One region of the Paenisporosarcina sp. P4_D4 genome, then DNA from elsewhere that is predicted to be linked to it. Evidence: riboswitches for the same ligand, from Rfam matches in the RefSeq annotation. Region 1 holds a riboswitch; the other holds the start of a gene.
What was found. Region 1 has a riboswitch for cobalamin ahead of AC1DSL_RS00285 (ribonucleoside-diphosphate reductase subunit alpha). Riboswitches for the same ligand answer to the same signal wherever they lie in the genome.
Positions count from the first base shown of each region.

Region 1 (12,408 bases):
AGTTCACCGAATTCATCAAAATGAATCGGCTCGATTTCGGAAAGGGATGGCACTTCGATCAATTCACCATTTCGGACAACGTGTGATGTGTCCGTATAATGGTCCATCACCCCGTCCAATGAAAAGACGATGTTGTATTTCAATGGACCTTCCGGTTCAACTGGAATCCCACCTACAAACAGTTTGATCGATTTGACCTCATCTAACTTGCTTGCACCATATCCAGATAAAATATTTATCATTCCTGGAGCTACCCCTAAGTCTGGAATGAGAGTAATGCCTTTCGCTTGTGCTTCAGCAGCCAAACTTAACACCGCATCCGTCGCTCCTCCAATGTGACCTCCTAGATCCACTGAATGAACGCCCACTTCAACTGCTGTACGTGCTACTTTTTCGTTGAATGAATAAAATAATGCGTTAATGACAACGTCGCCTTTGCTCATGACTTCTTTCAATTGCGCATCATCATTGGCATCTAACCGAACTGCTTCTATTTTATCAGATTGAATTTTCTCCTTAAAAGCCTGCACTTGCTCCACTTGCACGTCTGCTAAAAACACTTTTTCGACGTTTTCGCTTTTGACTAAATCACGCGCTGCTTCTTTCCCCATTAATCCTGCACCTAATACAACAACCTTCATTCTTACATCCCCTTTGTAAAACGTTTTCTTTGCATGTATATGTGATGCTGACAGTCTTTCATTCAAAACTACTTAATTATCAATTTGAGCTCGTTGTAACTTACCGCTGAAGTCGACATAAATGCTCTTCCATTCTGTATAAACGTCAAGTGCTGCCACGCCGGAGTCACGGTGTCCGTTACCCGTCCCTTTTGTCCCGCCGAAGGGCAAATGAATTTCAGCACCAGTAGTGCCGGCATTTACATACACAATCCCTGTATCCAGATCACGCTGTGCCTTGAAAACAGTGTTGACGTCACGCGAGAAAATACTACTGGATAAACCGAATGACACGCTGTTATTCACTTCGATTGCTTCGTCTAAACTCGAAACCTCAATCAGTGAAACAACCGGGCCAAAGATTTCTTCCTGTGCAATGCGACTATCTCTCGCAACGTTTGTGAATAGAGTCGGAGCATAGTAGTTTCCGTTTGCCAAATCGCCATCAGATAGAATCTCTCCACCCGCTAGCAATGTAGCACCGTCTTCTTTTCCGATTTGGACGTAATTATGGATTTTTTCCAGTGCTTTTTTGTTAATGACTGGGCCGATTTTTACGGATTCGTCCATACCGTCACCGATAGCCAAACCTTTCATCGCTTCCTGAAGCCGCATTTCAAGTTCTTCTTTCACATCTTTATGCACAATGACGCGACTGCATGCTGTACAACGCTGACCCGCTGTTCCGAAAGCACTCCACAAAATCCCTTCAACCGCCAATCCAAGATCTGCGTCGTCCATTACGATGACGGCATTTTTACCACCCATTTCAAGTGATACTTTTTTCAAATGACGACCGCCACGTTCAGCAACCGAACGACCTGTCTCAGTCGACCCAGTAAATGAAATGACTTTCACGTCCGGATGTTCGATCATCGCAGTTCCAACATCTGCCCCTGATCCGAATACAATGTTCGCAACGCCTGCTGGTAGTCCTGCTTCTTCAAACACTTTCGCCATTTCATAAGCCATCATCGGTGTTTCCGTTGCTGGCTTCCATAAAAACGTATTGCCAGCAACAATCGCAGGGAATGATTTCCACGTGGCAATCGCAACCGGGAAGTTCCAAGGCGTAATGAGCCCAACCACACCGATCGGAGCACGTACGCTCATCGCAAACTTATCAGCCAGTTCCGATGGCGTCGTTTCGCCGAACAAACGGCGGCCTTCACCTGCCATGTAGAATGCCATATCGATTCCTTCCTGTACTTCTCCGCGACCTTCTTCAATGACTTTTCCCATTTCTTTCGTCAACACTTGTGCAAGATGCTCTTTCTTTTCTTTCATAATACGCCCAATTTCATATAAATAATCTGCCCGCTTCGGTGCAGGGACCAGCGCCCATTTTTTCTGCGCTTCCTTTGCTGCCAAGACAGCTGAATTCACATCTTCTTTAGTTGATAATCGCACTTGCGCTAACTCTTCTCCATTAGCAGGGTTAGTCACAGGAACGTACTTTGCATCTCCAGCTTCCTGCCACTTTCCACCGATGTAATTGTTCAATTGCATGTACCTTACCCCTTTCGATTTGAGAACGCTTTCACTTTACTTATTCGACACATGGTCGTTTAAACCTTTCAATTTTTTGAAAAAACGGATTATTTATAAATAGTGACGTTTGATGAAACTTTTTGTTGCGAGAAGCGTATGAATGAGTAGATTAAATTACTGGAGGAATGTGACGCATGAACAACCACGAAATTGATTACAAATTACACGGTGACGATATGCAGTTTGTGGAAGTAGAACTCGATCCAAAAGAAACGGTTGTTGCAGAAGCAGGCAGCTTAATGATGATGGAAGACGGCATCTCTATGGAAACTATTTTCGGAGATGGCTCTTCTTCAGGAGGAGGAATCATGGGCAAACTGATGGGTGCCGGTAAGCGTATGCTTACAGGAGAAAGTTTATTCATGACGACATTCACTAATAACGGATCTGGCAAAAAACATGTGTATTTCGCTTCCCCATATCCAGGAAAAATCATTCCAATGGATTTGAGTGAAATGGGCGGCAAAATCATTTGTCAAAAAGATGCGTTCCTGGCAGCGGCTAAAGGCGTATCGGTCGGCGTTGAATTCCAACGTAAACTTGGGACTGGTTTCTTTGGTGGTGAAGGCTTTATCATGCAAAAGCTTGAAGGTGACGGACTCGCATTCGTTCATGCTGGAGGTACTATTCATAAGAAACACTTACAACCAGGCGAAGTGTTACGTGTCGATACAGGATGTTTAGTGGCCATGACCAAGGAAGTTGATTACAACATTGAAATGGTGCCGGGCGTAAAAACGGCGTTGTTCGGTGGAGAAGGATTGTTCTTCGCTACATTGCGTGGGCCAGGAACCGTATGGATACAATCGTTGCCATTCAGTCGATTGGCAAGCCGAGTCTTTGCAGCAGCCCCACAAATTCCTGGCGGCAGCTCAAAAGGTGAAGGTAGCTTGGCAGGCGGGCTATTTGATATATTAGGCGGGAAATAAATAAAGTTAATGACAGTGTGCCTTTAATGGTGCACTGTTTTTTTGTGGTTGCGTCATTTATTCCCTTGCACCAGTAATTCCCCCATATATCTATCTTCTGATTTGCTCTTTACGCTTCGCTGTAAAATAAAAAACCTGATACGTATTCGCACCAGGCACTTAATCAATCTATGAAACTTTCATTTTCCTTTTCATCCGCCATAAGAAATAAAGCACCGGCAGGATTAACGACGCAGAAGAAGTAATCCCTCCTGCAATGGACGTGTACAATGCCAGCATGCCGACGAGTGGTCCACCGGCAATCTGTCCGAACGCATCAAGCTGCCCAAACATGGAAAGTGTTGTGGCACGCCCTTTTGATTCTATGCGTTCATTTGTAACGATGCTCATCAATGGATAGTTTACGTTTCTCAGTGCACTTGTCACCCAATACATGGCTACCGCCACCCAGAAATGACCTGTCCAAGCGAAAGCAATCATCGTTGCAATCAACACGGTGTTAGTAATCAATAATACATGTGCATAACGTCCTTTGACATGTCTCTCGACGAAACGAAGGACCACGATATTCAGTAAAAACGCGACCGCATAAAATGTACCGAACCAATAAACGGTCTCACTTTCCGACAACTGGTAGTCCACAATGAAATGAGCGCCGTACAAACGATCAAAGCCTTCGCTGGCGAGCCCCCAAAACAAGGTTACCATCGCAATACTGACCAACACGGTGTTCCCGCGAATTTGAGAAACACCAGTTTTGATGGTGTTCACCATATGCGTGACACCTGAGACACCTTTTTCACGAGTAACTCTAACAAACTTTGTTTCAGGTAGCTTGATGATAGCCCATACCGCTATGACAATGAGCATGATTCCCGCAACAATAATTGCAATTTGTACGGACCAAATCGCTGCGATTGTCACACTTGCAAGAATCGCCGCAAAGCGAGCCCAGGATGAAAACTGCGATCCACGTAAGAACGTCTTTTCCAAACTTTTAGCGTTCAGTTCATCAGCAATCCAAGCTTGTTCCGCCCCGCTGATGAATGTCCAGCCGATTCCCCACATCGCAGAAGCTACCGCAATCGCCCAAAACTCAGGCGTACTACCTTCCAAAACATGTGCTAACCCGATGACGAGTGTTCCGAAAGCAAGCGACCTTTTCCGTCCGAAATGATCCGCGAATAAACCTGTGGGCATTTCAAACAGTAAAACAGACACTTCCATAGTCGTACCGATCAATACGAGTTGCAAAGCATTCAATTCCGCTTGAGTTACATAGTAAATGGCGTTTAATGTGAACACCATCTGAATGAAAAACGACCGTGAACTTGTTAAAGTGTAATAAAAATTTTGTATACTCAATTCTAATTTCCTCCGATTTTTTGATTTGGGTTAAAATCAAATCGGAGTTCACATTTTATCCCAACATGCCCTCCAATTTGTATGCTGAAGCCAATGTTGTTCTTTTCATATGCTATCTCTCCCTTTCTAAAACTTTATTCATTATAATTTCTATTCAGAATATTGTCATGGTTTTTTTTGATACAGAAGAGCGGATTTGGTGTGGGTAAATTAATCAGAGTATTTTATTCGGCATGAATGAACTTAGGGGTTCCTTGTTAGGTTTCTTCATTGGCGTTCTTCCTGGGAGCCGGTGCAACACTTGTCCGAGCTTTATTCCCATTCACCCATTTTCCCCCAACGAAAAAGGCTGCCAGTAACATCGGCAGCCCCTACTATCTTTCACAGTTTGTTATTCAGCTTGTCCTTTTTCGAAATTCAGATCCCATGTGTACCCAAACTGGTCGCGCACTTTAGCGTATTTGGCTCCCCAGAACGTGTCCTGAAGTTCCATGATTGCCTGACCGCCCACTAATAATGCATTGTACAGACGATTCACTTCTTCTTCGCTTTCACATTCAATCATCAATGAAACATTTGTCGTACCTGATTCGCCAGGGGTTGAGGAGTCAGCAAGCATAATGCTGAAGTTTCCATTTGTTAAGTGACAATGCATAATGTAATCTGCCGCTTCAGGCGGTGATGGAAAATCACTATCCCCATATTTTAGCATCCCTTGGTTCTCTAAACTGAATGTTACTTCATAAAATGCAGCTGCGTCTTTGGCATTTCCGTAAAACGTTAAATATGGAAGTACTGGTTTCATTCTCTACATCTCCTTAATGAAAATTAAGTATCTCTTATAGGATTCGCCAGACTTCTTTATTATCCTTTTACATCTTAAAATGTTTATTTTTTACTCTTTTGATTATTTAAAGGTCACTTGTACAAATTTATCGCTTAAACTCATCGCACTACAGATTCAACTCGCCTTATGAAACAGCGTTCTTCCTAAACTTCCTATAAATCATCAAACCCATTGTCTTGCACATTGACTTTTACATATTGACGAGACTTTTGCTCAAAAAAGTCGGTTTTGCCCAAATCCACTTCTTCGTAGGCTTTGATCCACTTCAATGGATTTTTGCGATACGCCGGGAATGGTCGTTCATAGCCAAGTTGAGCACAGCGGACATTTGCATAGAAGCAAATGTATTCTTCCACATCCTCGACGTCCAGACCGTCAATTCGATCCCCTATCACTTCACGTGCCCATTCGATTTCAAGTGCAGCCGCTTCTTTGAAAATATTTTCAACTTTACGAGCTCTTTCTGGCGTATCGTACTGAGGATATTCTCGCAACAATTCCTGATAAATTTTCACGAACAAATCGACGTGAATTTGTTCATCTCGATTGATGTAGTTGATCATTGTGCTCGTGCCGACCATTTTTTGATGACGTGCGAGATGATAGAAGAAAGCGAATCCAGAATAGAAAAATAACCCTTCCAAAATGACATCATAGACAATCGCAGTCAATAATGAATCAACATTTGGCTCATCTGAAAAAGCTTCATACCCTTTCATGACGAATTCGTTTCGCTTTGCCAGGACCGGTTCCGTGCGCCAGTAATCAAACACCCGGTCTTGCTCTTGTTTCGACACCAAGCTCGACAGCACATATGAATAAGAATGATTATGAATCACTTCTTGTTGTGCCAAAATTATCATAAGCGCATTCAAACTGGAATCCGTTAAATAATCAGCAACTTTCCCTGCGAAATCAGTTTGAATACTATCGAGCAATGCCAATAAGCCGATGATTTTCAAGAATGCTTCCCGCTCCGCATCATTCAACCCGCCGAACTGCTTCACGTCCGAGCCCATATTAATTTCAAAAGGGGTCCAGAAGTTTCCGAGCATCCTTTTATATTTCGGATACGCCCAACTGAACCGTACATCATCCCAGTTCAGTACATTCGATGAAGCCCCATTGACGATGCCGGTAGAACGGTTTGGTGCCTCTTTATCCATGAGCTTTCGTTTTTCAATCGTTGTCATTCAATTTCCTCCTTAGCTTGAGCAAGACTCACATTCCATCATTTCCACCGATGTGGAGCGCACATAATAGGTCGTTTTCAAACCACTTGCCCACGCATCCAGATGCAAGTCCAGCAATTCTTTCGCCTTAATTGTGTTTTGTACATATAAATTTAACGATACCCCTTGATCGATATGGCGTTGTCGTGCAGCGTTCTGTTTTAATGTCCAATGCTGATTGATGAAGTACGCGGACTTATAAAACCATGTTGTTTCTTGATTCAAGTCAGGTACTGTTACCGGAATTTTGTAGTCTTTCTTCTCTTCCGAATAGCTTTTTTGGAATATAGGATCGATGCTTGCTGTACTTCCTGCCAATATCGACGTGGAAGAATTCGGTGCGACGGCCATGAGATACCCGTTTCTCACGCCATTCATGGCAACATCCAGACGAAGTTCACGCCATTTCAATGAATCGTAACCACGCGATTCAAAGTACTCTCCCGTATGGAATGCTGATCCAACAAATAATGGATAAGGTCCTTTTTCACGAGAGATATTCATGGATGCTTGTACTGTCAAATAAGCAATCTCCTCATACAATTCATCCGCAAATTCTACCGCTTCGTCAGATTCCCATCGAATTCCTTTCAGCGCTAATAAGTGATGCCAACCAAATGTTCCAAGACCGATTCCACGGTATCTTGCGTTTGTTCGTTCTGCCTGTGGCACTGGAATCATGTTCAGATCGATGACATTGTCGAGCATGCGTACTTGCACTTCGATCAATCTTTCCAACACACCAGCCGGAACTGCTTTTCCTAAATTGATGGAGGACAAGTTACACACGACAAAATCACCAGGCTTACGGCGCGTGACTATGACATCGTCTTCCAACGTGATCGATTCAAATTCTGTCGCACTCATATTTTGAAAAATTTCCGTGCACAAGTTACTGCTGTAAATCATGCCTTCGTGTTTATTTGAATTTCTTCGATTTACTTCGTCTCGATAAAACATAAATGGCACACCTGTTTCCAGTTGGCTGCGCATGATGCGTTTCATAATATCAATGGCCGGCACTACTTCTCTCGACAACTGTTCGTTCGCTACACACTCTTCATATTTATCTCGGAAAGTACCTTCCCCCCGGGTTTCATCATAGAAATCTTCTAGAGAATAACCCATGACAGTACGTACTTCATGCGGGTCAAACAGTGCCCATTCTTCGCGTGCTTCGACTTTCTCCATGAAAACATCCGGTAGGCACACACCTGTGAAAATATCATGTGCGCGCAATCGTTCATCCCCGTTGTTTAGCTTCAAATCAAGGAAAGGCAAGATGTCCTTATGCCACACATCCAAATAAACGGCAATCGCTCCTTGTCGTTGACCGAGTTGATCCACGCTGACCGCCGTATTATTCAATTGCTTGATCCACGGCAGCACACCGCTCGATGCTCCCTTGAATCCTCGGATTGAGGAACCTCGGCTTCTCACTTTCCCCATGTAAATGCCTATACCACCGCCATATTTCGATAGCGTGGCAACATCTGTATTCGAGTCATAAATCCCTTGAAGACTGTCGTCAACTGTATCGATGAAGCAACTCGATAATTGCCCATTTGGCTTCCCTGCATTGGAAAGGGTAGGTGTTGCAACGGTCATATACAAGTTACTCATTGCCCAGTATGCTTCCTTCACTTTCTCCAAGCGATTCTCGGTTTCGTTTTGCATTAACGTCATAGCAATGATGAGCCATCGTTCTTGCGGTAGCTCTGCGGGTGAAAGGTCGTAATCTCTTGCCACGTAACGGTCCATCAATGTCTTTAATCCAATATATGTGAATAGTCCATCGCGTTCCGGTTCAAGCACTTCACCTAATGCTTTGATTTCTTCTTTACTATAGGTCTTCAGGAGACGGGCATTATATAAACCCTTGTCCGATAAGCGCTGAAGGTGTTTCTCAAAATCCTTATACACATTTTGACTTGAACATTCTCGTCTTACAGCGATTTCGCTGTAAACTTGTGCCAAGTAAACACGAGCAGCGACGAAAGTCCAGTATGGTTGCTCTTCATCCAGATGACTAAGTGACTCCATTACCATGGCTTTTGACCACTGTTCATCGGTTGCTTGTGGATTTTTCTTCAGCCATTTTTCATTGGCATGCAACAAGGGAGCCAACTCATTCTCTTTAAACTGCTCCAGCAGTTGATCTATCAGTATTTCTTTGTCTGTTAATACCTTTTGTACCATATGTATACCCACTCCAATTCAACAATTTCAGAAACACAAAAAAGCGATGGAACAGCCTCTTCGGCTGAGCCATCGCTCAAGATTGAAAGAATGGAAAGGAGTAGAATTGGTTTGAGAGAAAATGGAATTTCGCTCGCTACAAATAGCTCGCTTCCACTCCTCAACCCCCGAAGAAAGTGTTGCTTCATCGAAAAAAAAGGCAGGTCTCCTGGCTCGTGCATTATCCTTCCGTACCCTTCCCATGCTGATGCACAGTGGACTTTGTACAGTCGTTTACACTTACAGTTGCGGGGACAGCTTCGGCATGTACCGAATTCCCTTTTAAACCATTACTGGTACCTCTTTTTCGTTTGTACACTATATATTGTGTTTTACATAATATCCAATCTAACATATAGTGTTTTTTCTTACAACCGATGAATCATCGCTGAATTCGTTCAACCCTTATCTACACTAGCCAATTCGCTTAAAAAATATTTTTTGTCTGGTTCTTTCGCGATATTTTCGGCCGCTACTTGCCCGCGTGCCAACCAAATATTCATTGACTCAGAATTGCCCCTACACTTTTCTGCACGTGCTATGGATTCATAAGCAAAGGCTAAATCAAAATCGCCAAATCCTTCCGCTTCACATAGTTCTGTACCCGCCACGCCGTAAAAATATGCTGTATCACCTTGTCCGAGAATGACATGGACACGGGACACTTGCCAATAGCCTCTAGCCAAATTAAGCTTTGTGCCGATTTGGCGCCAATGATAGAGCGAAGCATATGCCTTCTCCAGCATTTGTGAATCCTCATCACCTGTTCGGTCTTTCTTCTCCATCAAATCCCATGTTTCATTAAACAATCGAACCGCGATTGTACGGTGATCGATACTTATCGTCTCAGTCATGTTGTCTATCCCCTTTTCTCAATTCTTTGTATTCACTTATTACCCATTGGGCAAAGTAGACGTTATTTCGTATCCTATGTAAATGTGTTTGCTAGTCTAACCAATTATATTCGACAGAAACAGTCTGCTTCCTTTCAAGCCTTAAATTAACTCTATTCGCTGTTTCCACCATTCTATTTGCGCATCACAGAAAAACTCGCGGATTCTCCTCTTTTCCACAAACAAAAAAACGGCCTCATATTGAGACCGTTTTCGAATCCATTATAGAACATAAATCACGAACAACACTGCCGCCAATACCAATCGATAAATTGCGAATGGCGTCAATTTCACGTGTTCGATTAACTTCAGGAAGAACTTGATGGAAATCAGCGCAAATACGAAAGCACTGATAAATCCTACGACATAAAACGAAGTATCGCTTGGATTTATATCCTCCCAGTTTTTCAAAAGGGACAAGAAGCTAGCACCGAACATGATCGGAACAGCCATGATAAATGTAAAATCAGCTGCCGTCCGGTGACTCATCCCGAACAATACACCACCTGAAATGGTCGCACCCGAACGAGAAAAACCTGGCCATAACGATAAACATTGCACAAGCCCAACAGTGAATGCCTGCTTGTATGTAATTTGATCCAACGTCTGTGTTTTCGGTTTTTTAGGTCCGAATTTATCAGCCACAATCATTAAAATCGCACCAATAACCAAGCCAATTAATACCGTCTCGGTACGGAATAAATTGTCGTCGATAAAGTCTTCAAACAATACGCCTAGCACACCCGCCGGGATTAAACCTACAATTACATGCGTCAATTTTAACTTTGAGCCTGTAGTTGTATCTTTCATTTTATAAAGACCAACCAAACTGAATAAACGTTTCCAGAACACCACAATTACCGCCAAAATCGATCCAAGCTGAATAAAGATTTTAAACGAGTTAGCCGAAGGTTTCCCAAGAAACTCAGATGTTTTTAACCACATATCGTCCACAATAATTAAATGTCCGGTAGAAGAAACGGGTGCAAACTCCGTCATCCCCTCAACAAATCCTAATATTAACGCTTTAAGCAAATCAAATAGTTCCATAATATCTCCTTATGCTCTTCTTTTTCGGAATCGTAAATACCACCAGATTACGGCAAGTCCTGCAAGTACAAGCAAGACGTAAACAATATTTGAATACACGTCCATTACGCCAACGATTGATTCCCAGTTATCGCCCACCGCTGCTCCGACCGATACTAAAATCGTATTCCAAATAAGTGTTCCTAATGTCGTAAATAACAAAAACAATCCAAATTTCATATTCGACATCCCGGCAGGAATCGAAATCAGACTGCGAATCAATGGAATCAAGCGGCAAAACAATACAGTCCAAATGCCATATTTATCAAACCAGCTATCTGCTTTGTAAATATCTTTTCTCGTTAAACGTAAAACACGTCCATAACGATCCACGATTTTCTCCAAGCGTTTTACATCCAACATTCGACCGATTCCATAAAGAATCACAGCCCCTGCGATAGAACCTGCAGTCGAAACCAAAATGACACCCATTTCCGTCATACTCGATTGCGTTGTCATATAACCACCAAACGTCAAAATCACTTCTGACGGAATAGGTGGGAAAATATTTTCAAGCATGATTAGTAAAAATATACCTATGTAGCCGTACTGGCTCATAATATCAGTAATCCAGTTTTCCATGTCCAGCCTCCAAGCAACAATTTCTTTCCAACTTCTATCGTAACAAGATTAATGGGCTTTTCCCAATATTTATTTCGACGATACTGTAATTTTGATTGACCAAAGCTCCGAACGCGAACCCAATCGAAGCGGCGGACCCCAAAACCCGAAGCCAGATGACACAAAAGCGTGCAACTGACCTTTAAGTTTATACCCATAATCAAGCTCAAATAAACGACGTGTGAATAAATGATTCGGCCACATCTGCCCACGGTGCGTATGCCCTGATACATGTACATCCACTCCGAGCTCAGCAGGCGTGTCTAAATCAAAAGGCGTATGGTCCATCACAAGCCATGGAAGCTCATTCAACTTTGGCTTCAAACTCTCCAAAGACTGTCGCTTCCCATTCGTCGCATCTTCCCTGCCCGTTACATAGAACGCATTTTCCACACAAATGGTTTCGTCCAGCAACATCCGGACGCCCGCTCCCTTCATTTCTTCCACAAGAAGCGGAATTTTACGTCCGTAATACTCATGATTTCCTACAACGCCGTAAACACCATATGTCACCTTCAACTGCCTCATGACCTCGGACATCCCGTCTTTCACAAACCAAATCGGATCATCATCCACCAAATCACCTGCAAGCAACACCACGTCCGGCTGCTCTGCGTTAGCCAAATTCACAAAACGCTGCAAGTGCTTTTTATTGGAAAGAAGACCTAAGTGAAAGTCAGATGCTAGTACCAACTTTAACTCGCGAAGCGAACCAGAATCCTTGTTGATATTTATTGTCTTATAGCGAACAACCGGTGAAAATGCCATATATGTCCCTGCGATGAAAATAATCAGAAAAATAAACGCCACGATGTTTCCTGTAATAAAAATCGTTTGCTTGGAAGGCAATATCAAATAAACAAGCGTTGCCAGAGGAAATAAAATCAAGCCGTACTGCATTACAATGAACCAGTACGACCCGATGATACTAAAATATTTAAGCCCATGGTTAAACTTGCCGAT
Region 1 covers NZ_JBFUIO010000001.1:50,851-63,258, reverse strand. Annotated here, with positions in the region: gene AC1DSL_RS00315 (saccharopine dehydrogenase family protein) at 1-641, opposite strand, end outside; gene AC1DSL_RS00310 (aldehyde dehydrogenase family protein) at 714-2,189, opposite strand; gene AC1DSL_RS00305 (TIGR00266 family protein) at 2,366-3,160, shown strand; gene AC1DSL_RS00300 (MFS transporter) at 3,329-4,525, opposite strand; gene AC1DSL_RS00295 (VOC family protein) at 4,917-5,330, opposite strand; gene AC1DSL_RS00290 (ribonucleotide-diphosphate reductase subunit beta) at 5,525-6,565, opposite strand; gene AC1DSL_RS00285 (ribonucleoside-diphosphate reductase subunit alpha) at 6,578-8,803, opposite strand; cobalamin riboswitch at 8,985-9,160, opposite strand; gene AC1DSL_RS00280 (hypothetical protein) at 9,241-9,696, opposite strand; gene AC1DSL_RS00275 (undecaprenyl-diphosphate phosphatase) at 9,958-10,785, opposite strand; gene AC1DSL_RS00270 (DedA family protein) at 10,795-11,406, opposite strand; gene AC1DSL_RS00265 (metallophosphoesterase) at 11,476-12,408, opposite strand, start outside.

Region 2 (10,025 bases), on a different contig from region 1:
ATGCATCAAAGAAGAATGTATTCACTTACACATAGCCTTTCACACTTAGCAGACTGTATTTTCTCTTGAAGCGTTCCAAGATTTTCGTCCATCTTGACCCGAAAACTAAAATGAAAAATACATTCGATAATCCATGCGCCAAATCGAAATAGATGCTGGAGACATAGACACCGACAAAAAATTCCCTTGTCAACATCTCCATGTTGCTTACAATGATCCACATGTTCATGAACCAACCGAATAAATATCCCCAAAGGAACCCGAAGATGCACTTACCCCACATTTTCTTCATCCACCAAACGTTACGCAACAGACCGGCACTCATCCCAAGCATTCCCCACGCATACATTTGCCATGGAGTCCAAGGTCCTTGTCCCAAGAAGATGTTGGAAACGACCGCTGCGACAGCCCCTACGATGAAGCCCGATTCCGCCCCGAAAACAAGACCGGCCATCATGATGACGAATGACGTGGGCTGGACACTGGGCAGGCCCGCAAAAGGAACGCGGCTAACCGCCGCAATGGCCGCGAGCATCGCCAAAATGACGATTTCCCGCCCTGCCAATTCCCTGAATTCAAAACGGGAAAAGAAGGGGAGCATGGTACAAGCGATAATCGCAAGGCTCAGCAGCAGATAGGCATTGTAATCGAAATAAACGATGGAAACAATGAGCATGGTGAGCACAATAAAAGAAGCGGCCATCAAGTAAATGTGGGAGCGGGCCATGTTTCGATCGCCTCCTCTAACGTAAGTGCTTCATATACATTGCTTGACCTTGTCGCCCGGTTGATTGCCGTGGTGTAGAAGTAATTCCCTTTGAATAATTGATCCGCCGTGCCGGCAACCGTTATTTCCCCATCAAACATGATAGCGCATCTTTGTGCATTCCGGGCAGCGAACTCGATGTCATGCGTCACCATCATGATGGTCAATCCTTCACGATGGAGCCTATAGAGCACTTCGGAAAAGCGCTTTTTCGAGATGGGATCCAGCCCTTTTGTCGGTTCATCGATGAACAGGATATCAGGAGAGCCAATCAGCATGCAGGCAAGTGCCGCCCTTTGTATTTCTCCGCCTGAGCAATCATACGGATGGCGATCCCGCAGATGTGTAATATTGAATGCCTTCATCAATTCCTCCATTTTGGCAGTGCCGTTTTTCACATCGTGTCGCACGACCGCTTCTTCAAATTCCTTCACAATGGTATCATGGACGAAATAGGTCCGTGGATTTTGGGGAAGGTAGGCCATTCTTTCATACAGTTTCCTGCCCTTCAGCTTACTTACTTCCATTCCTTCATAGCATACTGTTCCCCGTTTCGGCTTGATGCTTCCAATGCACGCCTTCATAACAGTGGATTTTCCTGAACCGTTCCCTCCGACCAATGCAAAGAATTCCCCTTTGAAAATATCCAGCGAAAGACTTTTCAAGATCATCAATCCTTTTTTCTCGTATTGGAAATATACATCCTTCATTTCCAGTACCCGCTGCCTCCCAGTTCCCTCAGTGGCATCGGCATCCGCAACTTCAAGTGCAGGATATACCGGCAGTGTTCGGATCCACTCTTTGCTTTCCTTCACGTTCAATGGTATGCCATCCAGTCTTGGCCAAACTTCTTTTTCCATATAAAGCCTAGATATTGAAGGGACATAAGGGATGAATCGTTCGTCTCCCCGCGCGTACAGTTCGGTGATGACCGCTTTGCTGTTTCCATCATAAACGATTTTCCCATCCTCCATCATGAGTACCCGATCCGCAACCCCGAACAGTTCTTCCAACCGATGTTCGACAAGAATGACCGTCATGCCCATTTCCTTGTTCAGCCTTTCCAGAATGAGAATCAACTCTTTGGCCGCAATTGGATCAAGCTGGGAAGTCGGTTCATCCAGCAGCAGCACCTTGGGCTTCAATAACAGAACGGAAAGCAAATTCAGCATCTGCTTCTGGCCACCGGATAGTTCCGATGGCTTCAATCTCAGCAATCCTTCCACTCCAAAAAAATGGACCATCTCTGCAACCCTTTTGCGCATTTCGAAATTCGAGTAGCCCAGATTTTCCAAGCCGAACACAATTTCCTGCATCACTTCATCCATGACGATTTGATTGTCGGGATCTTGAAAAACAAGGCCAATTTGTTCAATCAATAACCTCTCTTCCCAGTCCTCCAAACGCTTTCCTTCGTAATAGATTTCCCCTTTCCTCCTGCCTGCAGGGGCAAGCTCTTTTTTCAAAAGACGCAGCAATGTCGTCTTGCCGCAGCCGCTCGGGCCGCATAGCACTACAAATTCCCCTTCCCTCACACTTAAATGGATATCCTTCAGTGCTTTCCATTCCATGTCGGGAAAGCCGAATGTCATTTCTTCTATACGGAAAATTTCCACTTCAATTGTTCTCTCCCTTCAACGAGCAATGGAAATGATACCAATAACATCATACAAATAAGCAGGACCCAATCCAGGAAATAAAGGTGCAATGTCCCCAGAGCTGGATAGATAATGATTTTGCCGTACCCAAGCATCCCGCCTGTTACACATAGCGCAAAAAGAGCAGTCATTGTCACGAGCCACCCCTTATCCCGTTTGTTCATTCTGTAGGGAATATAAGGATTCCGCTTGCCCGTCCCGTATCCCCTCGCCTTCATTGAATCCGCCGTGTCCAATGATTCTTGCAAGGACCATGTCAACAAAATCTGCAGCATGGTCATCCCATTTCCCGCTCGCTCCCATATGGTTCCTGTCGAGGCTGTCGTCCCTTTGATGCGCTGCACGTCGCTTATTTCATCCAGCCTTCTTTTCAAAAGGGGGACGAAGCGGATGGCCAGCATGGTCAAAAAGGCGGTTCTTGGCAAGAATGAAGAAAAAACGAACAGAAATTTATTGCCGTTCAAAATGATGTTGAATGAAATGAACATCAGCAGGATCATGACAATCGACTGCGCCATTACGACACCGTACATCGTGGCTTCCAGGGTAACCTGCTTCCCTCGAAAGTAGAAGAAAATGTGCGTACCCCTTGAATTCAACAATGGATTCAAGACAATAATGGCAACGCTCATCCAGACGAGTGATGGAATCCATTTCCTGAGCGCTTTGCCGCCGCCATGGGCAAGATTGGCCCCAAACAGCAACAAGCACGCCACAAGCAGAAATGCTGGATGATTGAAATACATGGCGAGAAAGCCGACACATAAATAATAGAAGAAAACCACGAATGGGTGGCAGCTGCGAAAGCCACTTTCCATATTTGTACACCTTCTTTCATTTAACGTTTCTCATGCAGAAAACCGGCCGCATTGCACTGGCCGGTTTTCGCTTGGCTAAATTAACGGCGAAAAGGTTTCAGGTCGGCTTTCAGGTCCTCCCCAAGACTGGTCGTATAGAGCCATTCGACACGATCATCCACCATTAACGGGACCGTGCCTGCCCCACGATCAGGAAATACCCCATTTACACGGTACATCCAGCCGCTCCCCTGTCCACGATCAAATTCATAGACATTGGCGATACCTTCCACGTATGCACTGGCGCCTTTCCCGCCACGGTAATCCATTTGGATTTTATGTTTTTTCGTGATTTGGATCAATGCGTCCAGTACGGTATCCCCTTCCTTGAATTCCATCTTTACAGGAGTCAGAGGGACCTCACTTGACGAGATGACGATTGAGAAGACGATTGTGGATGCTTGCTCTTCAGGTTCCTTTTCTTTTTCAGCCGGGCTTTCCACAGGGGGTGCCGGTGGCTTGGAAGGGACCTGTACGGGTGCTGCCGTTTTTGGGAGATTGCCGGAAGTGGCGTTTGAAGGTTGCTTGCCACCTTCCCCTAAAGGCCCTGACGTATGATTTTCGGCTTTTCCTGGCTTGTTTTCAGCCTGCTCCTTTGCATGAGTAGGCTGCTGCACTTCTTTCTTTGCCGACGCAACCGTTGTAACCTGCTCATTTTCCACCCGTACCTTGGTTTCTCCTGCTTTTTCTTGCTCTTCCTTGCGGGAATCCGTTATTGATTCTTCAGAGATTCCCTCGTTCTCTTCTACGGGTTCCTGTTCCGTCAGCTCCTCGCTTGCATCCGTTTCCTGGCTGCTCTGCGGTTTTTCCAGCCCTGTCGGTTTCTGCAGTGACGATCCGCATGCGCCCAGCAAAAGAACCAATACAAAAGCGGCGGCCAAATTTGCGAAGATCTTCACATGGTTCCTCAACGATAGTCCCCCTTTACTAACATTCTTTGAATTGAATGTCCTCCATATTGCAGACATTCCAGCACCTTATTGGAGGAATGCTGGACCGTCCTTGAAATACGATATTTAATGTGAACACTTGATAAAATGAACGCGACACTGTTTATTTCTTGTTGTTCAGTGAACGGGAAAGGAACACGGCAAAATGCGCGCGGGAGACAGACCCTTTAGGATCGAAATTTCCGTTCCCATTCCCAAGCGTGATACCATTTTGATATAAAATTTCTGCATCTTTCCGGTGTGCATCCGACACACTGTCCAGATCAGCCAATTTCACTTTTTCATTTGTGGCTTTCAATCCAAAAGCTCGGACAAGCACTGAAGCCATTTGTTCACGATTCAGTTTTTCACCAGCACCGAAAGTTTCCCCGATCCCCTGACCTCTGAAAATGCCTGCCGCTTTCGTAGCATGTGCGGCCTCATAGAATACGCTGGATTTGGCTACATCCTTGAATCCTGCCGGCGACTCCGGAGCTTTCAAATCCAGTGCTCTGGCAAATAAAATCGCCGCTTCCCCTCGGTTCAATTCTAGGTTTGGCTTGAACGTCCCATCCAAGAAGCCAGCAATTACACCTTTTTCAGCAAGCTCCTGTATTTCTTTTTCCCCAAAAGATCCTTTCTTGACATCCGGGAATGAAAGATTCGGGGTCGATGCCTTTACGTCTCCCATATCATACAGGCCGGTTTTGCCAGTTTTGAGACGGTCATAGGCGACCAAAGCCATCATCCCTTGCTGGGTGGCCATGTAGTTGCTTCCCGAGCCTATCGTATGGGAAATCCCCCCGTCCTTATTGACAAAGGATTGAAGTGCTGAAAGCAAATCGCCCTTCTCTTTCTTGAATCGATTGTCTTCCAAGTCAATTCCAAGACTCGACAGCGCAATGATCACTTGTGAAACGCTTTCGCTGTTGACTGATCCCGCCGACTGGAATCCACCTTCAGCCAGTTGTTGCTTGGACAGCCAATCCAATCCTTTATCTGTTGCAGCCTTCGCTTCTTTGTTTTGTTGGTATTTCGCTAGGGCCTGTAGCGCCATGGCAGTCATATCGATATCACTTGCAGCTCCATCCGCCAGCGGGAAGCCACCATCGCCGTTCTGTTTCGCAAGCAGCCAGTCCACCAGCTTGGCTTTCGTCCATACCGCATTCGCAGGAACTTCATATTTTTTCGAGTCCAAGGCAAGCAATGCGAAAATGACACCGTTTGTCCCTTGCATCGTCATGCGTTCATTGTTGTAGATTTTTTCAATGAAGTCATATCCCGCGATATTTCTCGGATTTTTCCCGATCGAGGTGATGGCCAACGCCATCCGCTCATAATCGGTGACTTTCCTGAACTCTCCTTTTTCCGCCTTTACATAGCTCTCGAACGCAGCGTAGTAAGAAGCTGGAACTTTTTGAGCAGCCCTTGCCAAACCAAGTACATCCCAATCGATGAAGTGATCATATTTGGTGAAATCACGGTTTTTTCCGATCCATCCTGCTGCATCGGCAATTGATTTTTGAATCTCGATCTGGTTGTTTCCATCGCTATTGCCGCTTCCGGGACTGCTTCCCCCTCCGGTACCCGGGATTGTTCCTTGTCCAAGATCAAGCCCAAGGTCCTTCGTATATTGCCAGCGGAGGACATCCCCGTCTTTCAGCACATAGTTCCCTGCACTGTATTCCGGGAAATTCCCGTTGACCGAATACATCCAGCCACTTTGCGAACCATGGTCAAACTCTCCAAGACCTTCTATCGCCTGAACGTAAAGCCCTGCCCCGGATCCAATATAATCAATGGATACCCCTTTTTGATCGGCCACTCTTTTCAATAATGTGAACGCAGTATCCCCATTTTGCAGCGCCACTCCCATAGGCACGATGATATCTCCGAGACCAATCGTGCGCTTCTCGACGGACAGTGTGACCGTTTTGTCCGACGGGATGGCACCGCTGTCGGGATCTTCCTCAATGATGATTTTTTTTGCTTGGCGCAGGAGCCTTGGATAACTGCCGTCAATGTCTTTTGTGACCTTCAGCTCATACGTCCCGACCCTTGCTTTTTCACCTGGAATGCGTGCGACCCCGTTGCCATCCGTTTTGTATGTCTTTCCGTCGAATTGGATGGCCGCGTCTTTGATCTTCGCTATCTCGTTCTCTTTTTCCAGTTCCCAGGAGCTGTTGTATACATCGTATTCTGCCGTAACCGTCACTTCAATTTCATCGCCTTCAAGTAATTTCGGCGCAATTGAAATGGTTGGGCGGAGGGTCAATTCCTCCACTTCATCGGCTATATCGATATCTTGGTAAATGTCCCCGACGTTCCCGTAAAACCAGACGATTTCATCTCCGTCTTCAATCGGGTACTCTCCGACAGACACACCCGGATAGTCATCATTCACTATATACTGCCAGCCATCCCAGGCCCCGAACGTCGCTTGTTCCTCTGGCCCTATTTTGGCAATATAGGAACTCGATCCTTCAAACGGGATGCTTGCTTCGGCAAGCGCCTGCTCCGTCGCATCGAAAGCATCGGCGGCTTCCATGAATGTCTCCACTTGGACATCTTTATTCATGAGTAGCGTATCGTTGATTCCTTCCACTCTTACCGAGACATTCGTTTGCTTGTCCAGTTCTTGCTCCTTGTAGTCTTTCAGCCGCACGAAAGTCGACTTTCCTGCAACGGCATCAGAGATGGCAAGCAATCCTTGCTCGGTTGCCATCTGCCAGGAGCCCAAAGTGTTCTCCTGCCAAGTAAATCTGCCATCAGCCATTTGATAGCGGTCCACAAATCGTTCAATCAGGTTGACCGATCCGAGCTGCGTCGTTTCCATGGTCCACTTTTCCGAGAAGAGGTCCTCGCCTACCGCCGCCAAGCCATTGATGATAGGCGCGACGCTATTGGAGTTTTCCCCGAACATCTGCCCCATGACTTCGCCCGTGGCTTTGTTCCGGTTGTCATGTATCCCTTGGACCGCCTTGTCGACAGCGGCTTTCACATCCGGCCGGTCCAAATGTGGGGCTAGGGCGATCAGTATCCACCCTGTCACATCGGAATCGCCAAAGTATCCTGTCGTGGGATTTTGCTTACTCAATATATATTGGATATGTTTATCCTGGTCATACTCCGCTTCCATCAGATCAAGCGCGACCATTGCCCAAGGCTCTCCCCAAATGGTAAAGAAAGATCCGTTCTCTTTCTGCTTCGCAACTAAATCATGCACAATGTCCCGTGTCCCGAATTTATATGGGTTTTTGCCCAAAACGATGGAACCGATAACAATTCCTGCATCCTCGTTCGAGGAAGTAGTCACCTTTTCCTTACCGACGGTCCAATAGGACGCTGGATTCCATGGGGAAGCATTTTCTTTCCATGGAACGTCGTTTTCCAAGTCCGTCCCTACACCCCATAAAGCGGACATCAGCCAATAATTGCTGTGTGAAGTCCCTTTGGAATAGTCAGGGGGGTTCTGTATGTAGTAGTTTTTCGTTTTCTCGATTGCTTGTTCCACTTTTGCTCTTATCTCGGCGCTACGGTCGATTTGTGTCGACTGCGTTTGTGTATTAATTTGCCCTTCGGCAAGCTGGCCTCTCGTCTCCTGAGGCAGCGAAGCATTTCCGCTTTCCCCTATGGCTCCTGCCTGGATCGGTGAAATCAAGGACCCGAGCATAATCAATGCCAATAATGCAGGAAGAAGGCGTCGCAATTTCTGTTTGTAGGTAGTCAAGTGATGATTCTCCATTTCTCATAGAATTTTTGATTAACGTGTTGTTGCGGTTCCGTGAAATCCTCCCCTTTTCGAAATCAAACAAAAAAAGCGCTTACCCCCGGAAGAAAGGTAAGAGCCTTTGTATTCTCACAAATTCAAAAAGAAATTCAATGATCCACAATGCAACCTTTTCCCGGAAGGTATTCTACATCTATATTTAGGCAAGTCTCCTGACTTATGAGGTTGGTACGTTTCTTCCGCCTTCCCAGTTTTTCAACTAGTGGCTCATGGAAGTCACTCCCTCAATTACAGTGGCCGGACCGTCCAGGATTTTAACCTGGTTCCTTTTTAATCTTTACCCGCAAGTAAAGAACCAAAATATATAACTATTCAATTATTAAATCGCTTTCATTATAGTTTAATGGAAATAGAATTACAATAATTGAATTGGTAAAGTTTGCCTACAAGAAATGGATGATTTTTTATATAGAGATAAAGTGGGGGTTATCGCTCCTACGATTAAAAAGTCTCCAGAACTCATCATCCTCTTCTGAAGTGTCTGGGAATAATTCCAATATATAACTTTTTGATAAATAGACCTTTAGCCCACCTACTTCATCTGAGTCAATGATTTCAACAATCAAATGTTCTTTTCCTAAAATATCCTGCGATACGTTGGTAGTACCATTAGTTCAAAAATGCTTCTTATTAATTTGGTAAATTAATCCTCTTATTGAACTTACCTGCCTCGTTTGTTCAATAAGAAAAAGCTGCCTAAGCAGCACGAGGATCTTCAACTAAAGCACCCTTTAGATCAATAAGTTCAACAAAAAGTAGAATTAATCCTTCTTGGATTAACTGCTCCGAGTTGAATTATATAAATGCATTGTCAGTCACAAGGGAAAATTAAGTCTCCTAAATCATCAGGCTCCTTTTCTGTAATTTTTGTTGTTATAACAGCTCCGGTTGTTATAGAAATGAATGATTCCTCTAATTCAAAAACAATAGAAGTTAAGATTTCACTTTTCTCATCTTTAAATCCGTATCCACTAACTTTCTTAATTTTGTTTTGTTCGACAGAAAAACTAGAACTCATTAGTAGATGTTGATTGGGGGCAATTTCTGGCTCATACCTATATTCAATTGGTTCTGGTGTTTCCTGTTCTTCAATAATGAGAAAGTCATCTCCTATTTCGTCTTCGAACCAATCTATTTTCCAATACCAGAATTCAAGGGAATGTGGGTTTTTTATCTTTAAAATAAGTAGGACAGAATTAATAACTAAGAATTTATTGTATTGGTATACATTAAGTTGATTTGCATAAATACCAGTCAATAAACAACCCTGTACCAACTTTAAGCTTTGCCAATCTATTTTCATTTCTGTTCATCTCCCTTTTCTTCCTTCTTCAACTAACCTGCCCCGTTAGCACAAAAAGCGATTGCCTTTTTAAACAATCACACCATTATATTGATTAGCTATTAGAATTAAACTTTCTTTCTAATTCCTTAAATTCTTCGCTATTAATCATCTGAGGCTCTTTTTCATTCTTTTTTAATTTCGAACTGATAAGTCCTGTAATCAATGCAAATATTAGTGGACCTTGCCAAGTAATCGAAATATTCACCATAAAGATATCGAGTAATTTAATTAATGAAAAAGTCAGCCCTGTATCTAAAATAAATGACAACCACCCCTTACTTGATTGAATCATACCAACAGATTTTAAAGCTTTTGGTATTCCATCTTTAATAAAGGAGAGAGGTATTTCAAGGAATACGTACATAATAAAGAAAAATACTAAAGTACCAATTGAATTATATTGTAATCCGAGTAATCTCAAAAAGATGAATTCAAAAAAAGTAAGTACAAGTAAAATTATCAGTACAATTGACGCACAAATTACTATTGTTTTATTTTTATTCATATTAACCACCTCGTTTCAGTCAGGATACCTTTTGCTTTTATACAGATTAAATGTATATAAGTTCCGATTTAAATCAACAAACTTTCGTTTCAACCCTTGTTAAACTAAACTGCCACGTTAGTTGAATAAGAAAAGGGTTTTAACCCTTATTGAAGTAAAGCATCCGTTAGTAAAA
Region 2 covers NZ_JBFUIO010000034.1:1,682-11,706, reverse strand. Annotated here, with positions in the region: gene AC1DSL_RS09750 (ECF transporter S component) at 26-727, opposite strand; gene AC1DSL_RS09745 (ABC transporter ATP-binding protein) at 703-2,382, opposite strand; gene AC1DSL_RS09740 (energy-coupling factor transporter transmembrane component T) at 2,364-3,242, opposite strand; gene AC1DSL_RS09735 (DUF4430 domain-containing protein) at 3,323-4,192, opposite strand; gene AC1DSL_RS09730 (DUF4430 domain-containing protein) at 4,335-7,940, opposite strand; cobalamin riboswitch at 8,126-8,315, opposite strand; gene AC1DSL_RS09725 (hypothetical protein) at 8,812-9,303, opposite strand; gene AC1DSL_RS09720 (YrvL family regulatory protein) at 9,398-9,850, opposite strand.
Region 2: another riboswitch for cobalamin. It lies ahead of AC1DSL_RS09730 (DUF4430 domain-containing protein); the one in region 1 lies ahead of AC1DSL_RS00285 (ribonucleoside-diphosphate reductase subunit alpha).